3 regions of the Mesorhizobium sp. CNPSo 4671 genome follow, and region 2 is predicted to be linked to each of the others. Evidence: predicted binding sites of a transcription regulator. Region 2 holds the regulator's gene; each other region holds the start of a gene.

What was found. Region 2 encodes PhoB, which activates phosphate uptake and scavenging genes when phosphate is short. Its sites were predicted from a motif close to TGTCATNNANCTGTCAT; they were not measured.
Positions count from the first base shown of each region.
Region 1: olsB (l-ornithine N(alpha)-acyltransferase) is a predicted target of PhoB. The motif match lies at 2,998-3,014, and genes of this name have one in related genera.
Region 3: AC04SF_RS25080 (toxic anion resistance protein) is a predicted target of PhoB. The motif match lies at 5,079-5,095, and genes of this name have one in related genera.

Region 1 covers NZ_JBWLUW010000011.1:32,978-39,249, forward strand. The annotation lists gene AC04SF_RS26675 (fatty acid desaturase) at 1-13, opposite strand, end outside; gene AC04SF_RS26680 (hypothetical protein) at 104-304, opposite strand; gene grpE (nucleotide exchange factor GrpE) at 543-1,175, shown strand; gene AC04SF_RS26690 (trimeric intracellular cation channel family protein) at 1,335-1,967, shown strand; gene olsB (l-ornithine N(alpha)-acyltransferase) at 2,059-2,934, opposite strand; gene AC04SF_RS26700 (ATP-binding protein) at 3,221-5,503, opposite strand; gene acuI (acrylyl-CoA reductase (NADPH)) at 5,648-6,272, opposite strand, start outside.
Region 2 covers NZ_JBWLUW010000007.1:320,350-326,621, forward strand. The annotation lists gene pstB (phosphate ABC transporter ATP-binding protein PstB) at 1-21, shown strand, start outside; gene phoU (phosphate signaling complex protein PhoU) at 47-754, shown strand; gene phoB (phosphate regulon transcriptional regulator PhoB) at 774-1,463, shown strand; gene AC04SF_RS21425 (ROK family protein) at 1,476-2,723, opposite strand; gene xylF (D-xylose ABC transporter substrate-binding protein) at 2,987-4,027, shown strand; gene AC04SF_RS21435 (sugar ABC transporter permease) at 4,173-5,504, shown strand; gene AC04SF_RS21440 (ATP-binding cassette domain-containing protein) at 5,519-6,272, shown strand, end outside.
Region 3 covers NZ_JBWLUW010000009.1:255,364-261,635, reverse strand. The annotation lists gene sthA (Si-specific NAD(P)(+) transhydrogenase) at 1-633, shown strand, start outside; gene AC04SF_RS25095 (hypothetical protein) at 637-1,743, opposite strand; gene AC04SF_RS25090 (5-bromo-4-chloroindolyl phosphate hydrolysis family protein) at 1,743-2,360, opposite strand; gene AC04SF_RS25085 (substrate-binding domain-containing protein) at 2,375-3,946, opposite strand; gene AC04SF_RS25080 (toxic anion resistance protein) at 3,958-5,037, opposite strand; gene AC04SF_RS25075 (alpha/beta hydrolase) at 5,211-5,870, opposite strand; gene AC04SF_RS25070 (OpgC family protein) at 6,071-6,272, shown strand, end outside.

The DNA.
Region 1 (6,272 bases), on a different contig from region 2:
AAATCATGTTCATCAGGAACCATAGGCGCGGCGTGTGGCCACCGCAAGGCAACCATCACGCAGAATTACTGTGCGTAATTGTCGCGTAAGCGCCCAACGGGAATTATTGCCGCCGCCAGCCTGTATCCTCGTCCTCGACCCGGTCGAGGCGGTCGAGCAATTGCCTGAAGCGGTCGTGAGTATCGGCTTGGATACGGAAAGCCGGCAAGGTACGCAGAAAGCGCGTCATCGCCTCGGCACCGAACTGGCGCCTGACTTCGGCGGCGAGCCTTTCTCCTTTTTCAGCCTTGTCGCGGGTCATCATTATAAAATCCTGTGTCGGCTCGGAAACTCCTCCAGCAAGGGAATGGTTCCCTCATCACGCTTCTGTGGCAAGCCAAGCCGGCAGTCATGGTAAAATTTGAATTAAAATCGAAATATCGCCGTTGATCGCCGCTCAGGTCGGGCCAAGGGCCCAACGGTCGCTTACCCCTTGATTTTTGGCTGCCAAACCTCGATATCGGGCACAAAATCCATACCATTCGAGATGACGGGAAACGGCGATGAGCGACCAGGCAAAAGATGAACGCGCGCCCAATGAAGCCGAGGCGGCCGAGGCCAATGCCGAGCGCACGGAAGGCAGCATTGACGGCGACTATGAAGCGCTTGTGCGGCTGCTGAAGGAAAATGAAGAGCTGAAGGACCGCGCGCTGCGCGTCGCGGCCGAGATGGAGAACCTGCGCCGCCGCACCGCGCGCGACGTGCACGACGCGCGCACCTACGCGGTCGCGAATTTCGCCCGCGACATGCTGTCAGTGTCGGACAATCTGCGCCGCGCGCTGGACGCCATACCCGCCGAGGCCAAGGCGTCGGGCGACGCCGGCTTCAAGGCGCTGATCGAAGGCGTCGACCTGACCGAGCGCGCCATGCTTTCGGCGCTGGAACGGCACGGGGTCAAGAAGCTTACTCCCGAAGGCGAGAAGTTCGATCCCAATTTCCACCAGGCGATGTTCGAAGTGCCCAATCCCGATGTCCCGGCCAACACCGTGGTTCAGGTCGTGCAGCCGGGCTATTCGATCGGCGAGCGGGTGCTGCGTCCGGCCATGGTCGGCGTCGCCAAGGGCGGCCCGAAAATTGCCGCCGAGGCGCCGGTCGAGCCGGGGCCGGTGAATGACGAGGCGGAGAGGGATGCGTAGTTAGGGATTGGGCAGTAAGGCAGTAGGCAGTAGGCAGTAGGCAGTAGGCAGTAGGCAGTAGGCAGTAGGCAGTAGGAGAATAGGGGTCGTCCCAACTCTCTGGCTTCGTGTTAAACATACTGCCTTACTGCCCTATTCCCCTACTGCCCTTGGCCTCCCATGCACCCCATCGCCCTTCTCGACTATGCCGGCGTCGCCGTTTTTGCGGCGACCGGGGCGTTGGCGGCGTCGCGCAAACAACTCGACATTATCGGGTTCCTGTTCCTGGCCAGCGTCACCGGCATTGGCGGCGGCACGTTTCGTGATCTCATCCTCAATGTGCCGGTCTTCTGGGTGGGAAACCGCGACTATGTGCTGATTTGCGCCGTGGTGGCGGTCCTGGTCTTCTTCACCGCGCACCGCGTCGAATCCCGCTACAAGCTGCTCTTGTGGCTCGATGCCATCGGGCTCGCCGCCTTTTCGGTGATGGGCGCGGCAAAGGGCTTGGCCATCACCGGTTCGCCGGTGGTTTCGATCATCACCGGCATGCTGACCGCGACTTTCGGCGGCATATTGCGCGATCTGCTGGCCGGCGAGCCATCGGTGCTGCTGAGGCCGGAGATCTACGTCACGGCTGCCCTGGCGGGCGCCGCCATCTTCACACTGGGCGACGTCGCCGGATTGCCGCAGATCGTCTCGGGGTTGGCCGGCTTCGGCGTGGCGCTCGCCGTGCGCGGCGGCGCGCTCCGTTTCGGCTGGTCGTTTCCGTCGTACAGGAGCCGGCCGGGACGAAGGCCGGAAGATATTCCGTGAGAGAGGGAGCGAATGGCAAATAGGGAGTAGCGAATAGGGATGACAGTCCGCAGGATTGCGGCGTAATTCGCTATTCGCTATTCGCTATTCGCTATGCTGCGAAGCGCTGGGCTTCCCCGCCATAATAATTGACGTAGCGGGCGCCGATTTCCTTGACCGGCATCACGACGAACACATCGACCGTCGAGAATTCGCGGTCGATAACGCAGCCGTCGCCGATGCGGGCGCCGACCCTCAGATAGCCCTTGACCAGAGGCGGCATTGCCGCGATCGCCGCTTTGGCATTGACTGCCTCGATCGGCATCAGATCCATGGAGCAGTACCGATCGGAAACCGCGCGCACGTCCCAGGCGGAGTTGGTGCGGCAGTGATGGGCGAGATAGGTGAGCGCCTCCGCGTGAGCGGCCGGCACGGTGCCATGGAAGGACGCGCAGCCGGTCATCACGCCGATTTCGTAGTGATTGATGTAGGCCCAGATGCCTTGCCACAGCGCCTCGATGGTGCGCTTCGAGCGGTATTGCGGCAAAACGCAGGAGCGGCCGAGTTCGAGAAAGCGCTGGCCGGGATGACGGGCGATGAGCTTGGTCAGCTCGAACTCGCCTTCGGAATAGAAGCCGCCGGCGGTGGCCGCGATTTCTTGCCGCAGCAGGCGATAGGTACCGACGATACGGCGATGTTCGGGGCCGGAAAGCGTCGTATCCAGGACCAGAAGATGGTCGCAGAGCGGATCGAAGCGGTCGGCGTCGCGACGGTCCTGCGCCTGGAACAGGTCCTTGCGGGCGCCAAGCTCGTCGTAAAATACCCGGTAACGCACTTCCTGCGCGGCCGCGATCTCGGCCTCGTTGCGTGCGAGCCGCACTTCGAGATTGCCGATACGGCCGAGTGCTGCGCCTTTTATGACGGAATCGACATTACGCCCGGCAAGCAAGGCGCTGCTGGCGTTCGGCCGAGTGTCACATTCCGGCATAACTGTATGCACGAGTGATTCTCCTTCGAGCCATCCCTCTTGGCACGGGGATACGGTGTAGGTGCAACAGGATTGTGACAGTACCGTGATACGGCGTTGCGGGCAATACTTCGTCGGCTGGCGAAAACGGTCAACCGGCTACGTTCGGTGAGGAGAGCCGAGGCATGTCTCGTCTGCACGAACCCATTTGGAGCGCTCAAGGTCCCTGTTTCCACGCATGTCACCCTTGCAAAATGGCGGTCACTTTTGGGTGACATGCATCAGCGCGCGGTTGGAAAAAGGCGGATCAAGCGGCGACCTGGCCCTCGACGGCATTGACCAGTGCATCGGGGTCGAGCGGCTTGGTGACGAAGCCGCTGGCGCCATGGGCGAGCACCGCATGACGGGTCTTTTCCTGGCTGTCGGCCGACAGCACCATGATCGGCACGGGCGGCGCCGATGTTTCCTCTTCATGGCGGCGGATCGCGGCAATGGCGTCCAGACCGTCCATGACCGGCATATGCAGGTCCATCAGTACCACGTCGAAGCGGTGCTTGTGCCCGGCACTGGTGACGGCCTCGACGGCGGCCTTGCCATTGCCGACAACCTTGACGCGGTGCCCCGCCTTCAACAGCGTGGCGCGGGCCAGCATGGCATTGATGTCGTTGTCCTCGGCGATCAGCACGGACAGGCCCTGCTGGCGGCCACTTGAGGCGCGAAGCGCCGGGGTGCGGCCCTTTTCCGGCTGCGGCTGGGTAAGGGCCGGTGCATGGCTGGTCAAAAGGACACGCAAAAGTGTTCCACCGCGCACCGGTCGGGCCAGGAAGGTCGCGTAGCCGCTGGCGCGGAACTCGCCAAGCATGCCGCGGTCGGTCGGCGCGATCAGCGTGATGGCTTCGCAGTCGGAAAAGCCGCTTTGGCGCAACCGCTTGAGCACTCTCCCGTCGCTCTCCTCGATGGCCGCGTCGACCAGAAGAACGTCGCAGCCCTCTGCCAAGGGTACGGCCTGCGCCACGGTGGTGGCGATACCGGCGGTGCCGCCATTGGCGCGGATGGTGCGGGCGATGGCGTCGGCCTCGATGGCGTTCCTGGACAGGATCACCGCGCGCCTGCCGGCGAGCACGTTCTGCTGGCCCTGCGGCGCCCCAGTGGCCTCCGTGGCCGGGATTTCGAAGACGAATTCCGATCCCTGGCCAAGCCGGCTGGAGACCGAAATCGTGCCGCCCATGGCAGCCACCAGGCGCTTGGAGATGGCAAGTCCCAGCCCCGCCCCGCCATGTGTGCGCGTGGAGGTGCCGTCGGCCTGCTCGAACTCCTCGAAGATGCGCTCCATGTCCTCCTCGCGCAGGCCCGGGCCGGTGTCGGTGATGGTGAAGCAGATGCGGTCGCTGGTCTCGGTGCGGGCGCGCGCGACGCTGACCAGCACGCCGCCGCTGTCGGTGAACTTGATGGCGTTGCCGATCAGGTTGAGCAACACCTGCCTGACGCGGCCCGGATCGGCGGTGATCAATTGCGGTACATCCGGTTCGACGTGGCAACCGAGGCCGATACCTTTGGCGAAGGCGCGCGCGGCGAGCAATTCGATGATGTTGTCGGCGATTTCGCGCACCGACATTGGCTGCGGTTCCGGATCGAAGCGACCGGCCTCGATCTTGGAATAGTCGAGCAGGTCCTCGATCAGGGCGAGCAAGGCGCTGGCCGAGGTCGAGATGGCGCCGACATAGGTCTGCTGTTCCGGCGACAGGCTGGTGTCGGCCAAGAGCCTGGCCATGCCCATGATGCCGTTCATCGGCGTGCGGATTTCATGGCTGACCGTGGCGAGAAAGCGCGATTTGGCCTGGCTTGCGTATTCGGCCCGCTCGCGCGCGGTGATCAGCGAGGATTCGGCGCGCTTGCGGGCGGTGATGTCGCGGGCGATGGCGCGATGCGAAACCGCTCCGCTCTCCTTGTCGCGCACCGAAAGTTCGATCCACGAGAACCAGCGCGGGCCGCTCGGCGTGCGGATGGCAACATCGGTGGAACTCAGGCACTCATGGTCGGAAAAGGCGGCATCGGGCACGATGCCGACTTCGACACCGAGTTCGGCCAGGGTCTTGCCGGCAAGATCGCGCTGATCGGTTTCGACCAGATCGGCGAACACCTTGTTGGCATAGACGATGTAGCCGTCGCGGTCGCGATGGATGACGAGATCGCCAAGCGCGTCGATGAGACCGCGAAAGCGCTCCTCGCTTTCCTGCATTTCCCACATGCGGTCGGCCAACGTCTCGATCTCGGCGCGGCTGCGGGCGGTTGTCTCGTCCAGCAGCACCACGGTCCGGTGGACGCTGCGCCTGGCATGCAGATGCAGGCCAAGGCCGGCGAGGCCGGTTGCCAGCAAGGCGAGGCTGATGAAGATCGGCGCCCCGGTCAGATGCGCGAGGCCTGCCAGGATCATGATGGCAACGAAGGTGAGCAGCGGCAGGCTTTCCTGCCTGGCCAATTGCTGCTCGGGCACCAGCGGCGGCGCAGCGATAAACCGCCGCGCCGGCGCCGGAACCGCATCGACATCGTCGCCTTTGTTTGCCTGCTGGCTGTCGGATTCCGCGATCATGCCAAACCCTTGCCAGACAGAGATTATGGAAAATTGCGGCGGATCGTTCGAATTTTAGCGGATAGGGCGTTTTTGCCCCGGTAGCGGCGGATTTGCCACCGGACCTGGCAATTCCGTCCGCTGCCTGCGACCGGCCAGACGGGTCTACATGTCGACGACGACGCGTCCGCGGATCTTGCCGTCGACGATGTCGCCAGCGGCATCGATGATGCCGTCGAAGCCGATGGTCCTGGACAGGCTGGCGAGCTTCTCCAGGTCGAGATCGGAGCCGATGCGCCGCCAGGCCTCCAGGCGCACGGCCTTCGGCGCCATCACCGAATCGATGCCGAGCAGCGAGACGCCGCGCAGGATGAAGGGGGCGACGCTCGACGGCAGATCCATGCCGCCGGCCAGGCCGCAGGCCGCGACCGCGCCGCCATAGGAGGTCATCGACAGCACATTGGCCAGCGTGTGGCTGCCGACCGAATCGATGCCGCCGGCCCAGCGTTCCTTGGCCAGCGGCTTGGCGGGTTGGCTGAGTTCGTCGCGCGAGATCACCTCGGCGGCGCCGAGGTTGATCAGATAGGGGCTTTCGGCATTGCGCCCGGTCGACGCCACGACATGGTAACCGAGGCTGGACAGGATGGAGACCGCGACCGAACCGACGCCGCCAGCAGCACCCGTCACCACAACCGGGCCCCGGTCGGGCAGGATGCCGTGCCGCTCCAACGCCATGACGCAGAGCATGGCGGTGTAGCCGGCTGTGCCGACCGCCATCGCGTCATGCGCA
Region 2 (6,272 bases):
ATCACCGGCCGCTTCGGCTGATCGCACGCATACGAGGACCAGGATCATGGCCGAACACACAGTCGCAGCCTTCGACGAGGATCTCGGACAGATCAGCAGGCTGATCAGCGACATGGGCGACCTCGCCGGCTCGATGGTCGGCGGCGCCACCAAGGCACTGCTGAATTCCGACAATGCGCTGGCCCAGCGCGTGGTCTCCGACGACGCGATCATGGACGCGCGCCAGCGCGAACTCGACGACCGTGCCATCACGCTGATCGCCAAGCGCCAGCCGATGGCCGACGATCTGCGTCATGTAGTCGGCTCGATCCGCATGGCCGGCGACCTCGAACGCATCGGCGACCTTGCCAAGAACATCGCCAAGCGCGTCGGCACCGTCGGTCTCAGCGCCACGCCGCGCGACCTGTCGCATTCCATCGACGCCATGGCGCAGCTGGTGCTGATCCAGGTGCAGGGCGTGATCGAGGAGTATGCGGCGCGCGATGCCGCCGCACTGGCGAAGTTGCGCGCCGACGACGAACGTATCGACGTCAAATACACCTCCGTCTTCCGTGAACTGCTGACCTATATGATGGAGGATCCGCGCAACATCACGGCCTGCACGCATCTGTTGTTCTGCGCCAAGAATCTCGAACGCATCGGTGACCACGTGACCAACATCGCCGAGAATGCGTACTATGTCCTGACCGGCACGCAGCTGCCCGCCAATCGTCCAAAACAGGACGAGACGGCGATGTCAGCGCCGGCAGCCTGAGCGCAGGGGTAACCAGTCGATGATCGCGCCACGCATCATGGTGGTGGAGGATGAGGAGCCGCTGGGGGTGCTGCTCCGCTACAATCTGGAATCCGAAGGCTACCAGGTCGAGGTGGTGCCGCGCGGCGACGAAGCCGAAATCCGGCTCCAGGAGAACGTGCCCGACCTTCTGGTGCTCGACTGGATGGTGCCTGCGGTGTCCGGCATCGAACTCTGCCGGCGCCTGCGAATGCGGCCCGAGACCGAGCGGCTGCCGATCATCATGCTGACCGCGCGGGGCGAAGAAAGCGACCGTGTACGTGGACTTTCCACCGGCGCCGACGACTATCTGGTCAAGCCGTTTTCGACGCCGGAATTCATGGCAAGAGTCAAGGCGCTGCTTCGCCGCGCCAAGCCGGAAGTGCTGTCCAGCGTGCTCAAGGTCGGCGACATCGTGCTCGACCGCGAATCGCACCGGGTCTATCGCAAGAAGAGCGAGATACGGCTTGGGCCGACCGAGTTCCGCCTGCTCGAATTCATGATGCGCCATCCCGGCCGCGTGTTCTCGCGCAGCCAGCTGCTCGACAATGTCTGGGGCGAGACGATCTACATCGACGAGCGCACCGTCGACGTGCATGTCGGCCGCCTGCGCAAGGCGGTCAACAATGGCCGCATGCCCGACGTCATCCGCACCATTCGCGGCGCGGGCTACGCGATCCGCGAGGATTGATCGCGAGCGGTTTCAGGCCACGTTCTTGCCCACGCCGCCCGCCCTTGCCTGCACGCCCGGCGCGAAAATCTCCTGGTCGACGAAGGTCAGCGCGCGCATGGCGCAGCCTTCGCGGATCAGCGGCAGTTCGTTCGGTTCGGTGTCGAAGGAAATCGATTTCGAGTGCTGGCCGCCGGCGGTCTGCGCGATCGCCTCGCGCAATGCCGGCTCGATCAGGTCGAAGGCGGCGGCACTGACGCCGACCATGGCGACGGGCGCGGGATCGATCAGCGCGAACAGGCTGCCGAGGCCATAGCCCAATGCCTCGCCGGCCTTGCGATAGGCTTCTCGCTCAGGCCCGTCTCTTTCCCGTGCGGTGGCGGCGAGTGCCCGCATCTGTGCGTCGCTGACGTCGGCGACCGGCTCGGTGTCCTCGCCAAGCTGCCTGGCGTTGCGCCAGATGGCGTAGTTGCCGGCATAGGCCTCGACGCAGCCGCGGCGTCCGCAGCGGCAAAGCGCGCCGCCGGGCCGATGGATCATGTGACCGAACTCGCCGCCCGAGGAATGGGTGCCGGTGAACAGCTCGCCCTTCAGCACCAGGCCCATGCCGATGCCGTGCGAAAGCAGGATGGCGATGAAGTCGTCGCGATAGCGCTCGGGATCGCGCCAGCGCAGCGCCACCGCCATCATGTTGCAGTCGTTTTCCATGGTGGCGGGGATGCCGAACTCGGCCTCGAGTATGTCGGCGAAGGCGATGTTGGTCTGCGGCGTGATCGGCGACCACAGCATCGCCCGGGCCTCGGTGTCGGTGATGCCCTGTATTGCCAGTGCGATGCGGGCGACGCTGCGCACGTCGATATCGGGATCCTCGAGGCGCCGCCGCACGATGGCGACGCATTCGCCGATCAGCGCTTCGCGCGACATGGTCAGCGTGTCCAGCCGGCGCTGTTCCTCCGAGACCACCTGGCCGGCATAGTCGATGACGGCGACGGACAGGAAATTCAGCGACAGCACCACGGTCATGACGGCCGCGGCCTCCGAGTTGAGGCCGAGGCCGACCTGCGGCCTGCCGCGCTTCAGCGAGCCGGCCTCGCTCGGCTTGCCTTCGGCCAGGATGCCTTCACCGATCAGATCGGAGGAAATCGCCGATATGGTCGAATGGCTGAGGCCGGTGGTCGCGGCGATCTCGGTGCGCGAGGGCCGACCGGCCCGGCGCACGGCCGCGATCACCATGGCGCGGTTGCGCCGGCGCAGATCGTCGTGACGGATTCCGACCGACATGTTTTCCCACATCCTCCCCAGTCGCCGCGGTTCCTCGAACGCCGCATGCGACATGGTCAAATACTGGCAGAAGCGGCCCGTCCTGTCATTTATTTATTCCGAGGCTCGAAAAAAATTCGCGGGGACATCAAAATCCATCAGAATCGTTGTTGACAGCGTTCCGGTGTTGGATCAGTGTTTTTTCGAGGCTCGAAAAAATAGAGCCTCTGTGCCGGCCTTAGGGCCAGTTTGGTCGCGCCATACGCGGCGCAGGGAGGAATATCATGAAGGGATTCACAGCCGCCATCCTGGCGGGTGTCGCCATGTCGCTGACGCTTGCGTCGGTCGCGCAGGCGAAGGACAAGGTTATCGGCGTTTCGTGGTCCAACTTCCAGGAAGAGCGCTGGAAGACCGACGAAGCCGCCATGAAGAAGGCGATCGAGGCTGCTGGCGACAAGTACATTTCCGCCGACGCGCAGTCCAATCCCGGCAAGCAGCTTACTGATGTCGAAAGCCTGATCTCGCAGGGTGCCAATTCGCTGATCATCCTGGCGCAGGACGCCTCGGCCATCGGCCCGGCCGTGCAGAAGGCGTTGGACGAAGGCATCCCGGTCGTCGGCTATGACCGCCTGATCGAGAACAAGGACGTCTTCTACCTGACCTTCGACAACAAGGAAGTCGGCCGCCTGCAGGCTGGTGCCGTGTTCAAGGCCAAGCCGGAAGGCAATTACGTCTTCATCAAGGGCTCGGGCTCCGATCCGAATGCCGACTTCCTGTTCTCGGGCTCGATGGAAGTGCTCAAGGCGGCCATCGACAGTGGCAAGATCAAGAATGTCGGTGAGGCCTATACGGACGGCTGGCTGCCCGCCAACGCCCAGAAGAACATGGAGCAGTTCCTGACCGCCAACGACAACAAGGTCGATGCCGTGGTAGCCGCCAATGACGGTACCGCCGGCGGCGTCGTCGCAGCGTTGACGGCGCAAGGTCTCGCCGGCACCGTGCCGGTGTCGGGCCAGGACGGCGACCATGCCGCGCTGAACCGCATCGCGCTCGGCACCCAGACCGTGTCGGTGTGGAAGGACGCGCGCGAACTCGGCAAGAACGCCGCCGAGATCGCCTCGCAGTTGGCCGACGGCAAGAAGATGACCGACATCGCCGGCGTAAAGGACTTCACGACGCCTGGCGGCAACACCGTCAAGTCGCTGTTCCTGACCCCGGTCGCCATCACCAAGGACAATCTCAACGTTGTCATCGACGCCGGCTGGATCAAGAAGGACGAAGTCTGCGCGGGCGTCGCCGCCGGCAGCGTCGCGGCCTGCAACTAGACGGCGCAATACTGTTCGATATCGACGCCGCGGCCCATAAGCCGCGGCGTTTCTCAAGGGGCTTCCCGCTTCAAATGACTGCGGAAAGCAAATAGCATCCATGTTCCGGCATCCGCGCCAGACGGTAAACCGGTGGGAGGATAGCATGACCGACACGACCTCTAATCAACCGGTCGGCAGCACGGCGGCGGACAAGGCGCGTGCATCCGAACTCAGCGCAGTTGGACGGTTCCTCAAGGCTACAGAACTCGACACGCGCATGCTTGGCATGGTCGGTGCGCTGCTGGTCATCTGGGTCGGCATCCACATCCTGTCGGGTGGGCTTTTCCTGACGCCGCGCAATCTGTGGAACCTGTCGGTGCAGACTTCTTCAGTCGCGATCATGGCGACCGGCATGGTGCTGGTCATCGTCATGCGCAACATCGACCTCTCGGTCGGATCCGTCGAAGGCGTGATCGGCATGATCATGGGTGTGGCGCAGGCTGAATTCCTGATCCGTGTCGTTGGTTTCCAGCTTGGAAATCCCTGGCTCTGGATCATCGCGCTGACGGCCGGCGTGGTGCTTGGTCTCCTGATCGGTGCATTCCAGGGCTTCATCATCGCCTATATGGAGGTTCCGGCCTTCATCGTGACGCTGGGCGGCCTGCTGGTCTGGCGCGGCATGGCGTGGCTGATCACCAGCGGGCGCACGGTCGCGCCGCTCGACACAACCTTTCAGTTGATGGGCGGCGGACCACGCGGCTCGATCGGCGCCACCGCCAGCTGGATCGTCGGTGTGGTCGCCTGCGTGGCGGTCGCCTTCATGCTGCTCAACGGCAGGTCGCAGCGCAAGCGGTTCCACTTTCCGCTGCGCCCCGTTTGGGCCGAGACCTTGCTTGGCGTGGTTGCCTGCGCCGCTATCCTTGGCGCCGTCTGGATCGCCAATTCCTATCCATGGCCGATCGGCATCGTGCGCCAGTACGCCCAGCAGAACGGCATTACCGTTCCCGAGGGCGGGCTGTTCATCGCGCATGGCATTGCCATACCGGTGCTGATGGCGGTGGCGGTGGGCATCATCATGACCTTCATCACCAAGCGCACGCGTTTCGGCCGCTATGTCTTTGCCATCGGCGGCAATCCGGAGGCAGCCGAACTCGCCGGTATCAACACACGCTGGGTAACCATGAAGGTGTTCATGATCATGGGCGTGCTGGCCGCCATCAGCGCGGCGATCTCGTCGGCCCGGCTCAACGCATCGACCAATGCTCTGGGCACGCTGGACGAGCTTTTGGTCATCGCCGCCGCTGTCATCGGCGGCACGTCGCTCGCCGGCGGCGCCGGCACGGTGATGGGCGCCATGCTGGGCGCGCTGCTGATGCAGTCATTGCAGTCGGGCATGGTGTTGCTCGGCATCGACTCGCCGCTGCAGAGCATCGTGGTCGGCGCGGTGCTGGTCATCGCGGTGTGGCTCGACACCGTCTATCGCAAGCGGGTTTAGGGGGAAAAACGATCATGACCGACAAAACCGCTCCCGCAACTGCCCCCACGGGTACGCCGCTGATCGACATGCGCAACATCTCGATCGCCTTTGGCGGCATTCGCGCCGTCGACGATGCCTCGATCGATCTTTTCCCCGGCGAGGTCGTGGCGCTGCTCGGCCATAACGGCGCCGGCAAGTCGACGCTGATCAAGATCCTGTCCGGCGCCTACAAGCGCGACGGCGGCCAGATCTTCGTCAATGGCGAGGAGGCTTCGATCGCCAATCCGCGCGACGCCAAGAAATACGGTATCGAGACCATCTACCAGACACTCGCCTTGGCCGACAATGTCGACGCCGCCGCCAATCTGTTCCTCGGCCGCGAGCTGATGACCGGCTGGGGCACGCTCGACGACGTTGCGATGGAGGCCGAGGCGCGCAAGGTGATGGGCCGGCTCAATCCGCGCTTCCAGCGCTTCAAGGAGCCGGTGATCAAGCTGTCCGGCGGACAGCGGCAATCGGTGGCGATCGCGCGCGCAATCCTGTTCAACGCCCGCATCCTGATCATGGACGAGCCGACGGCCGCCCTTGGTCCGCAGGAAACCGCGCAGGTCGGCGAACTGGTCAAGCAGCTCAAATCCGACGGTATCGGCATCTTCCTGATCAGCCACGACATTCATGATGTGTTCGAGTTGGCGGACCGGGTCTGCGTGATGAAGAACGGCCAGGTCGTCGGCACCGCGCGCACCACCGATGTCACCCAGGACGAGGTGCTCGGCATGATCATCC
Region 3 (6,272 bases), on a different contig from region 2:
GATGGCCGCACCATCCGGTCGGAGGTCGTGCTCTACGCCGCCGGCCGCACCGGCAATGTCGGTAGCCTGGGCCTCGACGTGGTCGGCATCGACGCCGACTCCCGAGGCCGTATCAAGGTCGATCCGCAGACCTTCCAGACCAGTGTGCCCAACATCTATGCCGCCGGCGACGTCATCGGCTTTCCGAGCCTCGCCTCAACCTCGATGGAGCAGGGCAGGGTGGCCGCCTGCCATGCTTTCGGCGTGACGTTGCCGCCGCCGCCGGAAACATTCCCCTATGGCATTTACGCCGTGCCGGAGATTTCAACCGTCGGCCAGTCCGAGGAACAGGTGCGTGAGAGTGGGGCCGCCTATGAGGTTGGCGTGGCGCGCTTTCGCGAGACCTCGCGCGGCCACATCATGGGCGTCAATACCGGCTTCCTGAAGCTGCTGTTCTCGATCGAGACACGCCGTCTGCTCGGCGCGCATATTGTCGGCGAGGGCGCCACCGAGCTCATTCACATCGGCCAGGCGGTCATCAATCTCGGCGGCACCGTCGACTTCTTCGTCAACAACACCTTCAACTATCCGACGCTGGCGGAAGCCTACAAGATCGCCGGGCTCGATGCATGGAACCGGATGGGGCGAGGGTAAGCCTTAACTGTCCATCTGGGCGAGCAGCGCAAGCATCACGTCGGCCGACGGCATCGGCAGCACCGCTTCGATCTCTGCCGGTCTGACGCCAGCGATGGCGTCGGCGTCACCCGCAACGGTGCCGAGCGGCCCGCGGAACCCGTGCTTGGACCAGGCGAGCTGTTGCAGCTTCGGGCTGGTCAGCGCCTCCAGCAGCCTGTCGACCGCCGAATCGATGACGATCAGCGGATGCGCGGAGTAGACGGTCGGTCGGGGATAGAGGATTTCCGGCTTGGCGCCAGCGCCGTCCTGCACCCTTTGCCAGCGTGCCGGGTCGGCGAGCGCCCATTCGACCAGCTGGTTTTCGTAGCCGACCACCATCGGCTCGGCGCCAAGGCCGCCGGCAATGTACTGGTCGAACAGTTTTCCCGACGACGACGATTTCAGCCCCATGCTGCGGAAGATCGCCTTGGCCTGGTCGCCGTGCTGCGCAAGCAGCTCCTGCGTCGCTACGTCGCCGCTCATCAGGCTCAGCACCAGGCCGGCGAACATGAAGCCGGAATTGGAGCGGTTGGGGTCGGTGGAGACGATGCGTGCCCGGCCATAAAGCTCGCCGATGCCGAGATCCGACCAGTTCTTGCCGGCCAGAATGGCTTCGAGAAAGGCCTTGAGGTCGAGTTGGTTATAGCCGCCCTTGGCGGCGACCGTGACCAGGCCGCTCTTCTTCAGCCCTTCGACAACCGGTCCCCAGGTATAGATGACCAGCGGCGAGTTCAGCACCACCTGGTCGTTGCGGATCGCGACACCGCTCTTGCGGGCGAGATCGACCATGATCGAGGAGGATGGCCACAGGAATTGCGGTTTCTGCGACAGAAGTGCTGCTTCCCGCACCATCTCGACCGAACCGGCGACACGTGCGTCCAACTCCAGCCCGTAGCCGCCCAGTGCATGGACAACATCCGGATCGACCAGGAACGCCTGCTTCTCGCCACCGATGAAGCCGAACAGATGCGCCTTGTTGCCTAGATAGCCGCGGAATTCGGGGCGGTCCTTGAGTGTCAGATAGCCGCCGGTGCCGGCGGCGGCCGCACCCAGCAGACCCAGTCCAAAGGCGCGGCGCGAAATGGCCATCAGCGACCAATATCCTCTTTGAGCGACTCCTGAATGAGTCGCAGGTCCACGTCGAGCGTGCCGAATTCGGAGTCGGCGAGGCTATCGGCATAGTGCACGAATCCGTCCTGAAGCTTGGTGATCACCGCGCCGACATTCGCCAGCCGCGCCTGACTGGGCGCGCGTCGGTTTGCCAGCGTCGCATAGCCCTCCGCCACCTCTGCCGCCTGCGGCACGTAGTAGGTGAGGAACCTTCGCACCGAAGGCGCGCTGTCGGGCTTGGCCTCGACCCTGGAAATCACATCGGCGGCGATGTCGGAGAGGTTCTTTACCTTCGCTTTCATCTCTTTGTCGGCAATCGTGCCTGCCGCCGCGGCAAGCCTATCCGCGGCCGGTTGGGCCTGTGCCAGAAGCTCGCGGGCGAACGCCACCCGGCTGCCGCCGATCGAATTCAGATCGAGGCCTTCGAACAGCTGGCGCGGTGCCAGCACGAACACCAGCCCGGCAAAGACAAGTGCTGCGATGATCGCCGATACCAGGAACGGAAAATGGGTGAGCAGGCTCAGCCCGACCAGCAATGCCGCCGAGACGAGGCCCGCCACGATCCAGTTCCAGTCGTTGCCGAACAAGCCACGCATCCTAGCCGCGCATCTCAGTTGTAGCCGCGGGCGGCGCGGAAGGCGCCCGCCAGATCGCCGCTGCCATCGAACACGCGTGCCGAAGTTGCCTTGGCAAGACTGTCGAGCTGGCTCTTGTCGGCATCGCCGAAGGTGATGCCGAACACCGGCACACGCACCGGTGCGTTGCGCCATTGCTGAAGGAAGAAGTCGGCGCTGCCATCCGTCCTGCCATCGGTCATGATGATGATCGCCGGCAGGTATTTTGGCAGATCCGGTGTCGCGGTGATCTGCTGCAGCGCCTGCTGGGCGCAGGCATACATATCGGTGCCGCCGCCCGCGCGCTGGTCGGCGACGGCAGAGAGCAACTGGGCTTGCCCGGCCGCATCGCCGGTTGCTGCGAAATTGGCGCGCACGACGCTGTCGAACGGCAGCACGAAGATGTGGTCGGACGGCGTCCACTGCACCAGCACCTCGCTGGCCTTTTCCGGCGTGAACAGGAATTGCGCGGCGGCCTGCAACTGCTTCTCGCCCTTGTCTTCCATCGAGCCGGAGAAGTCGAAGCACAGCGCCGTAAGCGACGGTTTGCGCAGGGCCTCCTGATAGAGGTCGAGCGCCTTGCGGATCACCGCCGGCTCCGGCATGCGGATCGACGTCACCAGTTTGCCCGGGTCGAAATTCCAGTCGGGTTCGGCCGCGGCCTGGATGGCCGAGCCGCCAAGCGGCAGCCGCCGGCCGGTGTCGGCGATGCGCTTGCGCACCGCGTCCGACTGCAGATAGGCGAGCAGATCGGTGAAGAATTTTTCGACGTCCGGGCCGCGCCCATGGTCGATGAAGCCGAGCGGCGAATCGCCGACCGCGACGCCGTCGGCCGGATAGACGGCGTAGAGCGGCTCCTTGCCCATCTGCTTCAGTTTGTCGTTGGTCTCCTTCAGCGTCGCCTCATAGTTCCACATCGCGTCGTAGACGGTGCCCTTGCCGGCGCTGTCGACATAGAGATCGGCAAGCCAGCCCGACGAGCCGGATGAACGTTCGACGCCCTGCAGCAGGGCGCTCACCGTTTCGCGCACGTTGGGATTGTCGAGATCGCCAGGCTCGATCACTTCCTTGCCGCCGAGTGCGCTGGACAGCATGGCGAGATAGGCACTGGCGCCGGAATTGGACTGCGTCGCCGACGTCATCAGGAATTTGAGCTGTCCGTCTTTCACCGCCGCCAGGATGTCCTTCATGAAGACCGGCTTGCCGACCCAGCCGAGCTCCGCGGCCTTGGATTTGCGCACGCCCACAATGACCGGCATCTGCGCGATCGAGGTCAAATTGCGCACTCTGCGGCCGCTATCGAACAGGTCGACCCAAACGCTCGAGGCCGGCCAGACCGCATCCTGGTCGAGGCCGGCAGGTCGTTGCAGGCCAAGGCCGATGTCGAGCGAACCTTCATAGGCAAAGGTGCAGGTCACGCCCTGCTTGGCGCAGAATTCCTGCACGATCGGCTCCAGAACCGTGTTCTCGGAGCCGGAGACGATCGAGAACTTGACGTTGCTCGAGTTGCAAGCGGCCAAAAGCACCGCGAAGACCAGCAACAGAACGGACGTCAGCGTCTTCGGCATGGCGGTTCCGATCAGCCTTGAGTCAGCGCTTTCTTCAGATCGAGCGTCATCTGGTCCATTTGCTTTTCAGCGTCGGCCCGCTTATGGCGGCCCTCCTGCTGGACCTTCAGCACACCTTGCACCGTATCGATGAGGTCGCGATTGGCCTGCGCCAGCGTCTCGACATCGACGATGCCGCGCTGCGCCTGCTCCTCGATGGAGATCGCCTGATCCTTCATCATCTTGGAGGTCTGGCGGATCATCTCGTTGGTGGCGTCCGTCACCGTCTTTTGCAGTTCGAGCGCCGATTTCTGGTTGGTCAGCCCAAGCAGGATGACCATTTTCTGCTTCCAGGCCGGCACGGTCAGCGCCGAGGTCGCCTGCAGGTTCTCGATCAGGGTCTCGTCGCCGGACTGGACGATGCGGATCTGCGGCAATTGCTGGATGCCAAGCTGGCGCGCCTGCACGAGGTAGAAGACACGCTTTTCCAGACGATCCAAAGCTTGCACCGCGTCCTGATAGGTCTGCGCCTCCAGCGTGCCGCCGACATCACCGCCGGTCTTATCCGCCGCGGCCTTCAGTTTCGGCAGTTCGTTGGTGCGATAGTCGTCGACGAATTTCTTGCCCGCCTGCACATAGGCATCGAGCTTGAGGATGGAATCTTTCGTCTGCTCGTGCAGATCGTCGAGCACGGCGATGTCGCGCCGCAGCGTGTCCTTGTGACGGTCGAGCTCGAGGCCGATGCGGTCGATCTGCCCGGCCACGTCCGCGTATTTTTCCTTGAAGCGCTCGAGCCGCGCCTTGAACGAGGAAAACAGATTGCTCAAAAACCCCTGATCCTTCAGCGAGGCCGGATCGAGGTTCTTGGCCTTCATGATGATATCGGTCAGCAGGTCGCCGGTGTCGCCGAGGTCACGGTTGCGCAACTGGGACAGGATCTTGTCGGCATAGTCGCTGACGGCCTGCTGGGCGCGGTCGCCGAACACCGAAATCGCCGCCCGGTCGCGCACGTCGATGCTGTTTTCAATCCTGGCGATCTCGGCCGGATTGGCCGCGATGACAGGCAATTGCGACGTGTCGTCGAGCAAAGTGACGCTGTTCTTGTCGGCCATGCAGACCTCCCCTCAGTGAACAGCATCTCGATAGACCGGATGTAACAGGTATATGTCGCCGCTGTGGACAACTGAAGGCCCGGGCCATTTCGTTGGTGAATAGTTGCTTTTGTCGCACTTATTCTGTCGCTTCCGGTCCCGAAACAGCCTGCCAGGCTCACCAGCGGCTCTGCCTATGCCGCGGCCGTCGATCCAGCCAGCCATTGCCTGACGATGGCGGCGTCCGGGTCGCCGATGTCATGGCCTGAGGGAATGATCCGGGCGTCTATCTCGGCGCCATGCTGGCTGAGCAGCGTCACCAGCGCTGGCGCGAAGGGCCCGTAAGTCTCGTCGGCGGCGCCGGCGATGATCAGCGTCCGTGTTCCCGCGAGGTCGATCGCCGGTAGCTGGTCTAGCACGGGCATTGGCCTGAGCAGCGCCGCCCTGCGGACGATGCCGGGATGGAGCAGCATTAGGCTGGAAACCAGATTGGCGCCGTTCGAATAGCCGAGAAATGTAGCACGGGTAAGATCGAGCTTGTGGCGCCTGGCGACTTCGCTTGCGAATGCCGCGAAGGCAGCGGTTTCGACGAGGATGCTCTTTTGCTCGAAGCGTGTCGGTGTGATGCGCTCGAACCAGCGGAAACCGCCGTCCTGGGGGATACGGCCACGCACCGCGACCAGCGTGGCGCCGGGTGCGATCCGTCTTGCCAGCGGCACCAAAGTGGTCTCGTCGACACCCGATCCGTGCAGCAGAAACAGGCATTCACGGCTGTCTTTGCCGGTGTCGTGAACGCGATAAGGAAAGGCCAGATCCTTGAGCAGCGGGCCGTTTTCGACGCTGTCGCCAGTCATCCCGCATCCTCTTGATTATATGAGGTTCCGCTGAATTTGCCGGCTTCAAAACGCAATATTTTCGTGCTCCGCGAAAGTTGATTGAACCAGGCGCATTCCGGCCCGTTTCTGCGCCGATACACTCCACGTGGAGGAATCGGAGCGGTGCGCCGGGGGTCGCATTGCTGGACATGAACAACCAGCTTTGAGGCCTTTTGTCGATGACTACCCCTGTTTTGTCGGATCGCAATTTGCGTATCCCGGATCGCAATTTGCGTATCCCCGAACGCGATACGCGTATCGATGTACTGCGCGCGCTCGCACTGTTCACCATTTTCGTCGACCATGTGCCGGGCACCGCGTTCGAGACCCTAACCTACAAGAATTTCGGCTTTTCGGATGCGGCCGAGGCGTTCGTGCTGA